One region of the Gordonia otitidis genome, then DNA from elsewhere that is predicted to be linked to it. Evidence: predicted binding sites of a transcription regulator. Region 1 holds the regulator's gene; the other holds the start of a gene.

Region 1 (8,545 bases):
GCGCCAGTGCGAGTCGGCGAGGATCACGGTGTCGATCCGGGCACCGGCCACGGCGGGCACGTCACTGATGTCTTTGACGTACTGTTCGGTCTCGTATGCTCGGGCGATGACCGACGGTGTCAACACGTACTCACGGTCGGACTGGGACACCAGCAGGGTGAACGCGCGATCGCCGAGCCTCGGCGTGAGTCGTCGCACCCGCGCGAGGCCCTTTGCCCGCCAGGGAGTCTGACGCGGATTCCACTGGAGCATGTGCGCGTCTACGATTCCCGGGACCACGTTTTCCAGGGAGCCCACATATTCAGCGTCCCATATCGCGTCTGCTTTCGGATCGAATAGACGGTTCACATATGCGGATTCTTTTCGAACGACGCACCGCTCGCCTGCTCCTCGAACACCAGAAGCGGGCGAGAGGGCACAATGGAGGGCTGTCGACGGCGCTGCATGAACGGAGGTGAGGATGGGCGGGCACTCTCGGCACGTGCTGCACCACGTGCGCCGGGTGATGGGTCGCGACCCCGACATGTTCACGCGCGGCGTCTTCACACGCCTGTTCGCCCTCGACCCGGACCTGCGCGATCTGTTCCCCGCTCACATGACGCACCTGCGCGAGGCGTTCTTCGGAGTCATCGACCATACGCTCGAAGTCATCCCCGCTGATGACGGCCACACCGAGTTGGTCGAGATCCTCGCCCAACTCGGACGCGATCACCGCAAGTTCGGTGTGCTGCCCGCGCACTATCCCTTGATGTGCAGAGCACTGATCGGAGAATTCCGTGAGCTGCTCGACGGATACTGGGACGACGAGACCGAGCAGACGGTCACCCAGGCGATGATGTTGACGACCGGCGTCATGCGGGGCGCCGCGGAGATGGCATCCGGACCGCCCACCTGGACTGCGCGCGTCGTCGAAAAATATCGGATCACGCGCGACCTGGCCGTCGTGCGACTCATCGGCGACGGTCCGTTGCGGTTTTCCGTCGGACAGTTCCTCGAAGTGGCGATTCCGCAATGGCCACACGAATGGCGACATCTGTCACCTGCCATTCCGCCCAATCCCGACGGCGAGATCGAATTCCACGTGCGCGCCATTCCGGGTGGTGTGGTCAGCTCTGCCATTGTCTCGACCACCCGCGTCGGCGATGTCTGGACGTTGGCCCAGAATCACGGAACTCTGCACATCGCACCCGGCCGCGAGGTTCTCATGGTCGCCGGCGGTACCGGACTCGCGCCATTGCGCGCTCTGCTCATCGAGATGTCGAAGCGGGCCGACTCACCGTCGACCCACGTCTTCTACGGCATGCGCTATCCCGGCGAACTCTACGATCTCGCCGTACTCCAGCGCATAGCGTCGACGAATCCGTGGTTGCGCATCACCGCCGTGTCCCAGGAGACCACCGACCCGTGGTGGTTGAACTCGATCGCGTCGCCAGAAGAGCTCGGGGTCGACCATCGTATCGGAATGCTTCCCGAAGTTGTTGCAGCAGAGCGGGATTGGAGCGACCATCAGGCTCTCGTCGTCGGATCCCCACAGATGGTGACCGCGACTCGTCGCAGACTGATCATCGCCGGTATCCGTGCGAGCATGATCCAATCCGACCCCGTGTACTGAGACGGGTGGACCTCTCAGCCACCGGTCCCCTCTCCACCCTGGCCGCCCTCGCCACCACCAGACTGTTCGGTGACAGTGACTGTGGTGGTGACGGTCGCGGTGTCGGTGACCGTCTGCGTCTCGGTCTGCGTTCCCGCCGGGGCCTCCGTCGTTCTGGTGACGGTCGGCGGGGTGACGGTCGTGGTGCGCACCTCACGCCGCGTCTCGGTTTCGGTTTCGGTGACCGCATCGTCCTGCCGCGTGACGGTCGCGCGCTGCGGAGTATCGGTGACGGTCACCGTGCTCGCCGGCGAGTCCGATGTTGCGCTGTTGTCATCTCCGCTGGCGTGCAGGGCTGTCAGCCCGATCGCGCCGAGTAGGACGGCGACCCCGATGACCGCGCCCAGAGCCCACCATCGCAGTCCGGTTGCATCGCGCGAGGCATTGATCGGGGCAGCTGTGTGACCGCCGGCTACCGATTCGCTTGCGGGCATGACTGTCGTCGCCGCCGGCGTTGCCGCAGCACCCGCGGCAAGTGCCAATGCGGGCATCTCGGCAATGGACACGGGACGCGCGAGCGCATATTCGAGAGCGGGCGCAACACCGGGCAACTCTGCGCCCGCACCCACGCACACGACGGAACTCAGTCGCGATCCGCCGTCGGCACTCAGGATCAGGCGGGCCAATTCGTCGGCACCCTGTGGGTCGGTGACGGGAATTCCCTGGGTCGTCGAGTTGTCACGCGTGTCGAGCAGCTGGCCGGTGGTGTGGTCGACGAGCGCGACGCACACGCCGTCGGCGGGTTGGCCGGGACGGGCCAGGTTCACCACCGCAGTGGCGCCCGCGCCTCCCGGGGACCTCAGGGCGACCGCCACCATCGCCGTCGAGATGTCGTCGACGCTGGTGATCTGGTACCAGGCGGGTGTCGACGGACCGGGGGTGAACGTCTGGGCGAGATAGTCGCGGGTGCTCGGCCGGGTACAGGAGACGACGAGGTGATCGACCTCGAACGGGACCGACTCGACCAACTCTGTGATCGCGGCGGCCGCTGATTCGGGAAGATGATCAGGCAGGTCGACGAGGTTGCTCGCAGCGATCTCGTCCCCACCTCCGGCGGAGCGGGTGACGACCGAGGCGATCTCGTCGCCGACGACCGACACGCCGAGGACCACTGGTCCGGTACCGGCGCGCGCTGCCGGCGGTGTCCCCGTCGCCTGTGTGCCCGTCGACGGTGTGCCGGTCGACTGTGTCACCGTTCCCTCCCCACGTTGCTTCGAGGTGCCAGCCTAACGTGTGATCCCCGACGGCCAACGGGCCGTCGGGGATCACATGTCACTCTGAACGTCGTCTCTCCGGCACCTGTCCGGTGAAGGTCGCGTCAGGCGGCGGGGTCAGTCCTTACGCTTGGCGCGTCGCGGTTGCCACACGACGAGAGCACTCGTGCGCGGTACCGGCACCAGCTCACCGCCGCGGCGGGCGGATTGCTCGACCTGATTCTGCAGTTCACCGACTCGCTGTTGCAGTGCGTCGACCTGATTGGTCAGGTCGATGATGCGTTTGATGCCGGCGAGGTTGACGCCCTCCTCCTGTGAGAGGCGTTGGATCTCTCTCAGGAGTTCGACGTCACGGGTCGAGTACCGCCGACCACCTCCGGTCGTGCGTTGAGGTGTGACGAGCCCGAGACGGTCATAGGTGCGCAGAGTCTGCGCGTGCATCCCGGCCAGTTGGGCCGCCACCGAGATCATGAACGTTGCGCCCGAGTCCTCGAAGTCCCGATCGCTGTAGTCCCGATCGCTGAAATCTCGACTCGCCATGACTCATCGCCCCCATCCTGCACGGGGATCGAAGCCACTGGCCTTCTCGGCCTCGGCGTAGGACTTGAGTGCGTCGGTCGCGGCGTCGTCGAGCTTGCTCGGCACCTCGACCTTCACGGTGACCAAGAGGTCGCCCGCTCCGCCGGAACGCTTCGGTACACCTCGCCCACGGACGCGTAGTGTGCGTCCGTCAGTGGTGTTCGGCGGGATCTTGACTCCCACCGACCCCTCGAGCGTCGGCACGGAAACCGTTGCGCCGAGCACCAATTCGGAAAAGCTGACCGGAAGTTGCACCTTCAGGTCGTTACCGCTGCGGGTGAAGATCTTGTCGGCGGTCACGTGGACTACGACATAGAGGTCGCCCGACGGCGCGCCGCGTCGACCCGCTTCACCCTGGCCCGCCAGTCGAATCCGCTGTCCGTCTTCGACGCCTGCCGGGATACGCACGTTGATGGTGCGCGCCCTGACCTTGACGCCTGAGCCGTCGCAGTCGGTGCACGGGTCGTCGATGCGTGATCCCGTGCCCTGGCAATCCTGGCAGGGCTCACTGAAGCCGAACGCGCCCTGATTGCGACTCACCAACCCGGACCCGTTACAGGTCGGGCAGACTCGGGGACTGGTCCCGGGCTTTGCGCCGCTTCCGTGGCAGGTCGTGCAGGGTGCCGGGCTCGTCACGCGCAACGGTACGGTCGTGCCGACTGCTGCGTCCTTGAACGACAACGTGGTCTCGGTCTCGAGATCGTTGCCGCGGCGCGGCCGGGTGGCCGTCGAGGCGCGCTGGGACCCGCCGCGGTTGAACAAGCCGTCGAACAGGTCGCCGAAGCCACCGCTCGATTCGCCGCCGCCGCCGAACAGGTCGCCTAGGTCGCCGATGTTGAAGTCGGCGCCGTTGTTCGTCGAGTATCGGGTTCCCCCGCCGGGGAATCCTCCCGGAAAGCCGTTGCCGCCGCCGCGGAACTGACCGCCCGCGAACATGGCACGGGTCTCGTCGTACTCCTTGCGCTTGTCGGCATCGGAGAGCACGCTGTGGGCTTCGGACACCCGCTTGAAGCGTTCTTCGGCTTCCTTGTCGCCGGGGTTGGCGTCAGGGTGCAGCTCGCGAGCGAGCTTGCGGTAAGCCTTCTTGATCTCTTCAGCCGAAGCGTCAGAAGCAACGCCCAGGTCCTTGTAGAAGTCGTGTTCGAGCCATTCTCGTTGTGGAGCCACCAGACGTCACCTCCTTCGTGGTTGTGTGAAGTTGTCTGGTCTTGAATTGTGGAAAAGCTTGGATGTGTGGTGGAGCCGTGCAGCGCCGACGGCGCGCCGCGTCATTTCACGCGACGCGCCATCGGTGCATGTGCAGGTGTTTATTGTGCACCACTCTGCTGATTCTGCGGTTCCGCTTGCTGCGCCGGGTCCGGGTCGGTGACCGTGACCATCGCTGTACGGATCACCTTGTCGCCGAGACGGTATCCGCTGCGGTAGACGGCGCCGAGAACGGGTTCTGCTCCGCTGCCGTCGTTTTGGACGGCCTCGTGCAGTTCCGGGTCGAATACATCGCCCGGTGTGCCGAACTTGGTCAACCCCTCGGCGTCGAGCGTGGCGATCAGCTTGTCGGCCACGCCCTTGAGCGGTCCGCTCTCGAGATCGCCGTGCTCACGAGCACGGTCGAGGTCGTCGAGGACCGGCAACAGCTTGTCGATCAGGATCTGCTTGCCGTAGGCGACGCGTCCCTGCTTCTCTTCTTCGGTCCGCCGCTTGTAGTTGGCGAACTGCGCACGCTCGCGCTGCAGGGCCGCGGTGAGTTCGGCCACCTCGGCCGAACCCGCGCTCGCCTCTTCCGAACTCGGTGCCTCACCGGCACCGCCGGGGCGCACCTCACCCGTTTCGGGATCGATGCGCCGCCGGTCGGTGACCGTGATCGGCTCGTCGACTTCGACGTCGACCGGGTCGAGCTCGGGCTCCTGTGAGGTCACTTGGTGTCCCCGGAGTTGGGCTCGTCCACGACCTCGGCGTCGACGACGTCGCTGTCGGAGTCAGCGGTGGCACCCTCAGCAGATGCGCCGTTCTGCGACTCCGCAGCCGATGCCGCGTAGATCGCCTGGCCCATCTCCTGGGACTCCGCCGAGAGCTTCTCGATCGCGCTCTTGATCGCCGAGATATCGGTGCCCTTCAGCGCCTCGTTGGCCTCGGAGATCGCAGCGTTGACCTTGTCCTTGACCTCGCCGGGAACCTTGTCCTCGTTGTCCTTGAGGAACTTCTCGGTGTGGTTGACCAGCGACTCGGCCTGGTTGCGGGTCTCGGCCTCCTCGCGACGCTTGCGGTCTTCCTCTGCGTGGGCCTCGGCGTCCTTGATCATCCGGTCGATCTCGTCCTTGCTCAGGCCCGAGCCCTCCTGGATGCGGATGGAGTTCTCCTTGCCGGTGCCCTTGTCCTTCGCGGTGACGTGCACGATGCCGTTGGCGTCGATGTCGAAGGTCACCTCGATCTGCGGGACGCCCTGCGGCGCAGGGGCGATGCCACCGAGCTCGAAGGAGCCGAGCAGCTTGTTGTGCGAAGCGATCTCGCGCTCACCCTGGTAGACCTGGATCTGCACCGACGGCTGGTTGTCCTCGGCCGTGGTGTAGGTCTCCGACCGCTTGGTCGGGATCGTGGTGTTGCGCTCGATCAGCTTGTGCATCACGCCGCCCTTGGTCTCGATACCGAGCGACAGCGGGGTGACGTCAAGCAGCAGAACGTCTTTCACCTCACCGCGGAGCACGCCGGCCTGCAGAGCAGCACCGACCGCGACGACCTCGTCGGGGTTCACGCCCTTGTTGGGCTCCTGGCCACCCGTGAGCTCCTTCACCAGATCGGTGACGGCGGGCATACGGGTCGAACCACCAACGAGCACAACGTGATCGATGTCGCCGACGGAAATGCCGGCGTCCTTGATGACCGCCTGGAACGGGGCGCGCGTGCGCTCGAGCAGATCCGAGGTGATCTTCTGGAACTCGCTGCGGCTCAACTGCTCGTCGAGGAACAGCGGGTTCTTGTCGGCGTCGACGGTGATGTAAGGCAGGTTGATCGAGGTGCTCTGCGAGGCAGACAGTTCGATCTTGGCCTTCTCGGCAGCCTCACGCAGACGCTGCATGGCCATCTTGTCCTTGGTCAGGTCGATGCCGGAGCTGCTCTTGAACTTCTCCACGAGCCAGTCGACGATGCGCTGATCCCAGTCGTCACCACCGAGGTTGTTGTCGCCCGAGGTCGCACGGACCTCCACGACGCCGTCACCGATCTCGAGCAGCGAGACGTCGAAAGTACCGCCGCCGAGGTCGAAGACCAGGATGGTCTGTTCCTTCTCGCCCTTGTCCAAGCCGTACGCCAGAGCGGCGGCGGTGGGCTCGTTGACGATACGCAGAACGTTGAGGCCTGCGATCTGTCCGGCCTCCTTGGTGGCCTGACGCTGCGAGTCGTTGAAGTATGCGGGCACGGTGATGACCGCGTCGGAGACGTCTTCACCCAGGTAGGACTCGGCGTCGCGCTTCAGCTTCATGAGCGTGCGGGCGCTGATCTCCTGCGGGGTGTACTTCTTGTCGTCGATCTCGACATTCCAGTCGGTGTCGCCCATGTGGCGCTTGACCGAGCGGATGGTGCGGTCGACGTTGGTGACGGCCTGGTTCTTGGCAGGCTGCCCGACGAGTACCTCACCGTTGCGCGCGAACGCCACGACCGACGGAGTGGTCCGTGAGCCTTCGGCGTTGGCGATGACAGTCGGTTCGCCGCCCTCGAGCACGGACACCACGGAGTTGGTGGTGCCGAGGTCGATTCCAACAGCACGAGACATCTGTTATTTCCTCCTAGTTTGTGGGTGTGCACCCAAGTTCTTGTCCCCGGGTCGAGCTCGCGGCACGACCTGGGGGTTGGTCGTTGCAAACCTGCGCCTGGAACGTGTGAGACTTCAGTGCGTCCGACTCATGTCCTACTGGTTGAGTCCTACCGCGTCAAGTCTACTTGAGTCTGCCAGACTCAGGTTTCTCGATAGGTGCAACTACACCGGGTGGAGGGTTGTTCCCGATTCGGAGAAAAAAGTTGAGCGAAGTTCGCGCAAGTCTGCGCGCCTCGGCCCGCCGGCGTTCCTACGGAGCCGGCGGGAGGCCGTCGCCGGGGATGCCTTCAGCGGGGTGGACTTCGAAGGTGAACACGCCGGCCTGCACGGCCGGGTCGTCGTTCATGATCGCGGTGACAGCGTCGACGTCGCGGTCGAATATGGCGATCCCGCTGATCTCGGAATCGTCGCGCACCGGGAGCACCACCGCGATTTCGCCGGCCTTCCGTAGCGCGAAGGTGCGTCGTCCGTGTTCTTTCACCAGGTCCGCCGACTCCGGCGTGCCGTGCTTGGGTCCGGCCTTGAGGATCGCCACGGTGTAGGGCTGCGCGTATTCGATGATGGTCTGCATCTCGGCGTCGGTGATCTCTGGCAACTCGGTCATCTCGGCTCCTTCTCGTCGGTCGACGGACACGAGGCGGCACCGGCACACCTCGGTGCCAGCCTATTCCGCCACACGGCTGAACATGCGTCGCACGACCGTCACGAGTGTGCGCATTGTCTCCCGCCCCGACTTGGACGCCGAAGCGCTAAGCGGACTACAGTCCCGTTAGCGATCTACCAACGAAAGGCCCTGCCATGTCACATTCCGATTCACGCTCCGTAGCCCTCGACGCCGGTCTGCTGACCTTGCGCGTCGCAGTCGGCGCAACTCTTTTCGCACACGGTGCACAGAAGCTGCTCGGCTGGTTCGGCGGCCCCGGCATTGAGGGCACGGCGGCAGGCATGGAGCACATGGGCTTCGAGCCCGCCAAGACCTCGGCCGTCGCCGCAGGCGTCAGCGAGGCCGCAGGCGGACTCGTCGCGCTCGGTGCGGGAACGCGCGTCGCTGCCGCGGCCGGCGCTGCGGCCATGCTCGCAGCAACCGACGTCCACCGCCCCAGCGGATTCTTCGCGCAGGAAGGCGGTTTCGAGTTTCCCGCGGTCCTCGGTCTCGCTTCTGCCGCTCTGGCGCTGACCGGGCCGGGTCGGTACTCCGTCGACGCCGTCATCAAGCACCCGCTCTCTCGCGACGGCGTGGGTGTCGCCGCACTCATCGCGTCTGCGGCAGGTGCGGCGGGTGTGCTCACGCGT
Region 2 (8,545 bases), 230 kb from region 1:
TCTTGCACTCCGTCTTCTTCGATGCCGAGGAGGTAGTTCACGAATACCTTGTTATCCGTGTCGCGCAGTAGGTAGTGCTGCAACAGTTGAAAGGTGTCGTCGTCGACGGTGTCGATGATCTCGGTATAGATGTCGTCAGCGATGAGGACCCGTGGATTCTTCGCTTCCTTTTCCTCGAGGAGTACTGCGGCCAGGTGGGCTGGACCTGTGACGAAAGAGTGATCGGCGTAGGCCATGCCAATAGTGATCCCGCCGCGCAGTGCGCGGCCGCGCAATGTCATGTTCAGCTGATAGGTCGTGACGGCGAGAAGTTGGCGGTGGAGTCCGTAGTCGAGAAACCCCGGCGAGAGAGGCTCGATCGGCGTGACGATTGCGACGTTGTCGCTGAAGTAGAGACGCGAGCCGATTCTGCTTCAACCACCGATTCGTTGTCGTGCAGGAGGGTGCGTAGACGATCATAGGTCTTGAGGTCGGCACGGAGGCCCTCGTCAGTGAGTAGCGGGAGTCGTGTCGTGGTTCCGAGCTCGTCGAGGTAGATCACAAACGATAGGCGCAGCGACGGCTGACCGTCGACCGTGTAGAGGGCGCGGCCCTCGTCGCGGCGTCTGGTGCTCTCAGCGCGCCGGTTGTCGGTCTCCATTTGGCTATCAGCGAGGACCTTCTCCAGTTCGTTCATCGCGGATGCCAAGTCCCGGCCGGTCATTGCTCGGCCAGCCTTGCAGCCGACACTTCCGGATCGGCAGCGGTCTGTCTGCTATTCGTGCCGTCCTCAGCCAAATCGGCGGCACGGCGTACCTTGTGCACGATGTCTTCCGCCGAGTGACGCTTACGTCCCGCCATGCTTCCTATCGTCCCTTCTCCGCCCTCATCAGGGCAATCAGGACTGTAGAACCAACCGGACCGGTTTACGGGGGACACGCCATGTGCCAGTCCAGAGTTTGTGACTGATGTGGCGTTCCTGTCCAAGAATTCGGAAAACCCGTCCGCCAGTCTAGAAACCGGGCGAGCACGGCCCGGCACCAGTCGACAGTGACTCAAGTCACAAAATAGACAAACCTGAGCGGAATGGACTCAACTCTGCGTGCGTTGAACCACTCAAGTGGCCATAATTGAGCCACGGAGACTTAAGAACGCGAAACACGTAGAGAAAGAGGTACCACCAAGTGGACAGCTTCACCCCGACCACCAAGACGCAGCAGGCGTTAAGCGCTGCTGTGCAGGCGGCGGCCGCTGCTGGTAACCCCGACGTACGTCCGGCCCACATCCTGGTCGCACTGCTGGACCAGTCCGACGGCATCGCTTCGCCGCTGCTCAAGGCGGTGGGCGTGAATCCGTCGACTGTTCGCGCGCAGGCGCAGGCCATGGTCGATCGGGCGCCGACGGTGTCGAGTGCCAGTGCTCAACCGCAGCTTTCCCGCGAGTCGATCGCGGCGGTCACGGCCGCCCAGCAGCTCGCCACCGAACTCAACGACGAGTACGTCTCCACCGAGCACCTCGTCGTCGGGCTCGCCACCGGCGATTCCGATGTCGCCAAGCTGCTGCACGACAACGGCGCAACCCCGCAGGCTCTGCAGGAGGCGTTCGTCGCCGTCCGCGGAACGGCGCGCGTGACGTCGGAAGACCCCGAATCCACCTACCAGGCATTGGAGAAGTACTCCACCGACCTGACCGCTGCCGCCCGCGAGGGCAAGCTCGATCCGGTCATCGGCCGCGATTCCGAGATCCGTCGTGTGGTGCAGGTGCTCAGCCGTCGTACCAAAAACAACCCGGTCCTCATCGGTGAGCCCGGCGTCGGCAAGACCGCCATCGTCGAGGGGCTCGCGCAGCGCATCGTCGAAGGTGACGTGCCGGAGTCGTTGCGCAACAAGACCGTTGTGTCGCTGGACCTCGGATCGATGGTCGCGGGTGCAAAGTACCGCGGTGAGTTCGAGGAGCGGCTGAAGGCCGTGCTCGACGAGATCAAGGGGTCGGCCGGGCAGGTCATCACCTTCATCGACGAGCTGCACACCATCGTGGGTGCCGGTGCCACAGGCGATTCCGCCATGGACGCGGGCAACATGATCAAGCCGATGCTCGCTCGCGGTGAGTTGCGCCTGGTCGGTGCGACGACGCTGGAGGAATACCGCCAGTACATCGAGAAGGACGCCGCCCTCGAGCGTCGGTTCCAACAGGTGTACGTCGGGGAGCCGAGCGTCGAGGACGCCATCGGCATCCTTCGTGGCCTGAAGGAACGGTACGAGGTGCATCACGGTGTGCGCATCACCGACTCCGCGTTGGTCGCTGCCGCAAGCCTTTCCGATCGCTACATCACCTCGCGCTTCCTGCCCGACAAGGCCATCGACCTCGTCGACGAGGCTGCGTCACGTCTGCGGATGGAGATCGACTCGCGCCCCGTCGAGATCGACGAGGTCGAGCGTGTCGTCCGACGGCTCGAGGTCGAGGAGGTCGCACTCGAGAAGGAGCACGACGAAGCGTCGAAGCAACGTCTCGAGAAGCTGCGTCAGGAACTGGCCGACCAGAAGGAGAAGCTCAACGAGCTCTCCGCGCGCTGGCAGTCGGAGAAGACCGCCATCGACGCCGTTCGCGACACCAAGGAAGAGCTCGAACGCCTTCGTGGAGAAGCGGATCGGGCCGAACGCGACGGTGATCTGGGTCGGGCGGCCGAGCTTCGCTACGGGAAGATCCCCGGCTTGGAGAAGGAGTTGGAAGCCGCGATCGAGAAGACCGGCACCGACCCCGACGAGGACGTGATGCTGCAGGAGGAGGTTGGCCCCGACGACGTCGCACAGGTTGTGTCGGCGTGGACGGGCATTCCCGCGGGCAAGATGCTCGAGGGTGAGACCGCCAAGCTGCTGCGCATGGAAGAGGAACTCGGCAAGCGCGTCATCGGCCAGAAAGAGGCCGTGGTCGCCGTGTCCGACGCCGTCCGACGTGCTCGTGCAGGCGTCGCCGACCCGAACCGGCCACTGGGATCGTTCCTGTTCCTGGGCCCGACCGGCACCGGTAAGACCGAGCTGGCCAAGGCGCTGGCGGAGTTCATGTTCGACGACGAGCGCGCGATGGTGCGCATCGACATGAGTGAGTACGGCGAAAAGCATGCCGTGGCAAGGCTTGTCGGTGCACCTCCCGGCTATGTCGGATACGAGCAGGGCGGTCAGCTGACCGAAGCGGTACGTCGCCGTCCGTATACGGTGGTGCTCTTCGACGAGGTCGAAAAGGCTCACCCGGACGTCTTCGACATCCTGCTGCAGGTGCTCGACGAGGGTCGACTCACCGACGGCCAGGGACGCACGGTCGACTTCCGCAACACCATCTTGATCCTGACGTCGAACCTGGGTGCAGGAGGCGACCGGGACCAGGTGATGGCGGCGGTGCGCAGCGCGTTCAAGCCGGAGTTCATCAACCGACTCGACGACGTCGTGATCTTCGAGGCGCTCAGCCCCGAGGAGCTGGTGTCGATCGTCGACATCCAGCTCGGCCAACTGCAGAAGCGTCTTGCTCAGCGTCGACTCGAACTGCAGGTCACGCCGAAGGCGAAGGAATGGCTGGCCGAGCGGGGATTCGATCCACTCTACGGCGCCCGTCCGCTACGTCGCCTGGTGCAGCAGGCCATTGGCGATCAGCTCGCCAAGGCGTTGCTCGCCGGTGATGTCCGCGACGGCGACGTCGTGCCGGTCAACGTGAGCGCCGATGGAGATTCGTTGGTTCTCGGCTGACAGCACTGACAGAAGGTCCCCGACCCACCACGGGTCGGGGACCTTCTCGTGTCTAAGTCTTTCTGAAGACTGGGTTGACGCCTCAGGCTGCGGTCACCGCGATGTGCGGTTCGAGCCGTTTGAGTGCCTGCCGGATACGTGACTTGGCCGTCGGCAATGCCACTCCCAATTCGTCGGCGACCTCGCGGTAGGTCATTCCTCGGAAGTAGGCCAACTCGATCGCCTCGCGCTGCAGTTCGGTCAGGCGGGACATCAGGAGTCGGACCTCACGGATGGTTTCGCGGCGCTCGGCCGATTCGCTGACCACGTCGTGTTCGACCCTGGTCGACTGCTCGGCCGTGCTGTAGACGTGGAGTCGACGCTTGGCAGCGGTTTCGGAGCGAACCCGGTCGACGGCGCGACGATGAGCGAGAGTCATCAACCAACCGAGCGGCGAACCCGACTCGGGGTCGAACGTGTGCGCCGAGCGCCACACGGTGAGGAAGACCTCCTGCGTGGTTTCCTCGCTGAGCCCGCGGTCGCGCACGATGCGGAGCACCATGCCGTAGACGCGGTGACTGGTCTCGTCGTAGAACTGAGCGAATGCACGGGCGTCGCCGTTCGCGATCCGGGTCAGGAGCACCGAGAGCCTATCGGTCGTTTCGGTCATGTTGTGCTCCTGTCCAAGCGATCGTTCCCCCGATCGTTGCGGACTACGCTAGGGCGTCGCGCACGTGCGGCGTCAGATCCAGCAGGGGATTGCGACTAACTCGAAACCCAAGACGCCGACGGTCACGGTGCGATAACACCTCGAGGGCCGAACAGTTAACGATGTGCTGACACGTATTGCGTTTTGCGCAATCGGCCGAATGCGAAAAGCTGCAGACGGTGGGCGGAGCACCGCTCACCGCTGTCGGGTGGAGCAGGGACGGTCAGCTGTTGTCGGTGGTGGCCTGGTACAGCCAGGAGACCACCAGAGCGCCCGGGTCCACGACGCCGCGAGCATTCTCTCCGACGTAGCTCGCACGTCCCTTGGTGGCGGTGGTGTCGCGGGTGGATTCGGCTCCGTCCGCGGCCTTCTGGCCGACCGCAGAGAGGGACTCGCCGTCTTCGAGGGCGTCGACGGCCGGGCTCAATGCGTCGACCATGGTCTTGTCACCGACTTGTGCTCCGCCGAGGTCCTGGATCTCGGCGAGGGCGCGCGAGGAGCCCTCGCGGATCGCCGACTCGAAATCGTCGTTGTCGGCGAAGGCCAGGGACAGTTCGCGGAACAGTACGCCGAAGATCACTCCCGATGTGCCGCCGGAGCGGACGAGGTAGGAGGTGCTGATCGCGCTCAGGACTTCGCTGTCGGAGCCTCGTAGGGGAAGACTGAAGTGCGCCAGGGCGGCTTCCATGTTCGTGCCGAAATCGCCGTCGCCCGCGCGTTGATCGAGCTCCGTCAAATCGGCGATGGAGTCCTGGACGTGCCCGACGAAGCGGGTCAGCCATTCGTTCTCGGGGCCGTCGTCGGCGGAGTCCGAGGGTTGGGCGAACGTGGTGTCGCTCAGGGGTGCTGTGCTGCGAGAGGGACTCGCCGCCCATCCCGGTGCTGTGGTCGGGGCGTCGAACAGGGTGAGGATCTCGTCGTCGGCGCGAACGAGTGTGATCGAGACGCCGCGCATGTCGAGTGCGGTGACGAACGTGCCGACCATGGGACGCGCGATGGCGATTCCGCGGCGGTCGAGATCGGCGACCACCTCTCCGAACACGAGATCGAGTTCGAGGGGATGCGCGGCGCCCAGGCCGTTCACGAGACAGATCACCTCCTCGCCGTGAGTCAACGACAGTGCGTCGACGATCGGATCGACCATGCGGTTGACCAGTTCGCGGGCACCGACCCGGGTGGTGCGTTCGCGCCCTGCCTCGCCGTGGATGCCGACGCCGAACTCCATCTCGTCGGCGTCGAGTTCGAAGGTCGGCGACGACTCGGAGGGCATGGTGCACGCGTGGTAGGCCACCGAGATGCTCCGCGCGTTGTCGACCACACGTCGTCCGATCCCGGCGACAGTTGCCAGGGCGTCGCCACGCGCGGCCGCCGCGCCGCAGATCTTCTCGACGAAAATTGTCGCTCCGGTTCCACGACGACCGGGACCGGTGTCGGAATCCGACGCGACGTCGTCGGCGACGATCACTTGGTCGGTCTCGATGTCGTCGCGTACGAGGTGTCGAGCGATGCGGAAGTTCATCACGTCGCCGGTGTAGTTCTTCACGATGTGGAGAACGCCCGCGCCGCGATCGGCCCACCGTGTCGCGCCGACGATCTGCAGGGCGTTGGGTGAGGTGAAGACGAGTCCGGGGCACGCGGCGTCGAGCATGCCGGCACCGATCATGCCGGAGTGCATCGGCTCATGACCGGAGCCGCCGCCCGAGACGAGAGCGACGGTGCTGTCACCGTTGCGTTCGCGTAGGTGGAGGAATCCCGGGTCCGACTGCCAGGCGATATCGGGATGTGCGGCGACGAATCCACGCAACGAATCCGTGATGAAGGTGTTCGGCGAGTTGAGGATGTAGTCGCTCATTGGATCAACCGTATCCTGCAACCGTTACCAGTGCTGTCGGTGCCTCGGAGTAATCTGCGGCCGTGAACGCAGATGTGATCGTCGGCGACGACGGACGGGCGCGGTGTACGTGGGCGTCGGTCGAGCCCGAGACCACCTACCACGACACCGAGTGGGGATTTCCGCTGACGGGCGACAACGCGTTGTTCGAGCGGGTGTGCCTCGAGGGATTCCAGTCAGGTCTGAGCTGGCGCACGATCCTGAACAAACGTGAGAACTTCCGGGCAGCCTTCGACGGCTTCGATGTCGAGAAGGTCGCGGCATTCACCGAGCGCGACGTAGAACGGCTTCTCGGCGACGCTGGCATCATCCGGCACCGCGGCAAGATCGAGGCGGCGATCAACAATGCGCGGCGTGCGACGGAACTCATCGAGAACGAGGGGTCGCTGGAGTCGTTCTTCTGGGGGTATGCGCCTGCGGCAGAACATGTTCCGGGATCGATGACGCTGTCCGACGAATCGACGAGGCTCTCGAAAGACCTCAAGAAGCGTGGCTGGAAGTTCGTCGGCCCGACGACGATGTTCGCGCTGATGCAGGCGTCCGGGATGGTCAACGACCACGCCCATGAGTGCGTCATCCGGCCGAAGGTGACTGCCGCGATCGAGGAGTACCTGACGTCCCGCTGAACGCCCGTGGCGGTGACACACATCTGCGGAGCCCGGGCACTCGTCGCGCTCAGACTGTCAACAATCCGACAATGTGCCATCATGCCTGCATGGAGCATGAATCCGCGCTGTTCGGCGGCCCAGGGGAGCAGATCGGGATCGGTGTGATCTGTCCGTTCGACATGGCACTCGACCGTGAGCTCTGGCGCTGGATGCCCGACGGGGTGTCGCTGTACTTCACCCGCACCGGATTCATCGACGCGCCGGTCGACGTCGACATGTGCCGGGACCTGAACAACCACACCGAGATCGCGGCAGCGGTCCGATCGATCTCGGCGGTGCGTCCCAGCGCGTATGCCTACGCGTGCGCGTCGGGCAGTTTCGTGTACGGGATCTCCGGGGCGGTCGAGCTGTCGAATTGCATGCTCGGTGCGGGTGCGCAGCGTGCGGTCACGACGTCTGAAGCGCTCCTCCGCGCGCTCGACTCGCTGGGGATCAGTCGTATCTCCGTGGCAACGCCCTACACCAACGCGCTGACCGGACTGCTCTGCGACTTCCTCGCACAGTCCGGTCGAAGTGTGGTCGCGCAGTGCGGTCTCGGACGCGACCATGACATCTGGACCATTCCGTACTCGGTCACCGCCGACCTGATCCGGGGTGCCGATCATCCTGACGCCGACGCGATCTTCGTGTCCTGCACCAACCTCTGGACCTATGACGTCCTCGGGGCGCTCGAGGCCGAACTCGGCAAACCTGTGCTATCCGCCAACCAGGTCACGGCGTGGGCGACACTTGTCGACGCAGGCGTACTCACTCCGGGGTTTGCGCAGCCCCACACGCTGCCTGCTGCCGACCAGTCGCTGTTCACCCGTGCCGCGTGATGACACCGACGTAGGGTGGGGTATGGCCGCAGCACAGCCCTTCGACGCCGCCACCGACGCAAAGTACGTGCAGCTCACAACGTTTCGCAAGGACGGCACCCCCGTCGCGTCGCCGCTGTGGGCGGCAGCGGAGGGCGAGACCCTGATCATGTGGACGGAGACGACGTCGTGGAAGGTCAAGCGGATTCGACGTGACCCGCACGTTGTCGTCCAGGCCTGCGATGCGCGTGGGAAGAACCTGCGGGGTCGGCCAGTGGAGGGTTCCGCGACGCTTCTCGACGCCGCAGGCACCGAGCATGCGCGCCAGCTGATCGCGAAGAAGTATGGGATCGTCGGGTGGATCCTCGTGAAGGCGAGCAGACTGCGCCGGGGTGAGGACGGCACCGTCGGCATCTCGATCACTCCGCGGTGAGCGTCGACTCCGCTGGACGGGTCGCCGGGCGCCTACGTGAGCGCGTGACGTCGACGCTGTGCCGACGGTATTCCGCCGTGGCAACGCGCCCAGATCATCTCGTGCTCGACAGGTGTGATGGCTCCTGCGCGGAGACGACTGTCGGCGTCGCGTAGGACAGCCGCACGTACGCAGATCTCTCTCCGTGTGGAACGGGCAGCGGCGTCGGCTCCGTAACCCGTCCAGGCCTCCAGGGTGCGCGTCTGCGTGCGTACCCGATGTGTCTGATGTTCGACGACTGCCACGAGCGCCAGCGCCAGCACGATGCCGACGAACAGTCCGGCGAGGCCCGCATCGCCGACCGTTTCCGCGA

What was found. The regulator HspR, encoded in region 1, represses chaperone genes until heat shock. The targets are predictions, from matches to a motif close to ANNTGAGTNNNNNNNACTCANNT.
Region 2: clpB (ATP-dependent chaperone ClpB) is a predicted target of HspR. The motif match lies at 1,055-1,077, and genes of this name have one in related genera.

The regions. Positions count from the first base shown of each region.
Region 1 is NZ_CP085974.1:2,631,745-2,640,289, reverse strand. It holds gene LK459_RS12020 (amidohydrolase family protein) at 1-297, opposite strand, end outside; gene LK459_RS12015 (FAD-binding oxidoreductase) at 461-1,612, shown strand; gene LK459_RS12010 (hypothetical protein) at 1,627-2,844, opposite strand; gene LK459_RS12005 (heat shock protein transcriptional repressor HspR) at 2,983-3,405, opposite strand; gene dnaJ (molecular chaperone DnaJ) at 3,409-4,611, opposite strand; gene grpE (nucleotide exchange factor GrpE) at 4,752-5,360, opposite strand; gene dnaK (molecular chaperone DnaK) at 5,357-7,210, opposite strand; gene LK459_RS11985 (YciI family protein) at 7,503-7,856, opposite strand; gene LK459_RS11980 (DoxX family protein) at 8,051-8,545, shown strand, end outside.
Region 2 is NZ_CP085974.1:2,858,260-2,866,804, forward strand. It holds gene LK459_RS13095 (hypothetical protein) at 1-281, opposite strand, end outside; gene LK459_RS13100 (hypothetical protein) at 700-840, opposite strand; gene clpB (ATP-dependent chaperone ClpB) at 1,164-3,716, shown strand; gene sigK (ECF RNA polymerase sigma factor SigK) at 3,799-4,365, opposite strand; gene LK459_RS13115 (dihydroxyacetone kinase family protein) at 4,628-6,256, opposite strand; gene LK459_RS13120 (DNA-3-methyladenine glycosylase I) at 6,319-6,921, shown strand; gene LK459_RS13125 (maleate cis-trans isomerase family protein) at 7,011-7,781, shown strand; gene LK459_RS13130 (PPOX class F420-dependent oxidoreductase) at 7,804-8,193, shown strand; gene LK459_RS13135 (DUF6611 family protein) at 8,226-8,545, opposite strand, start outside.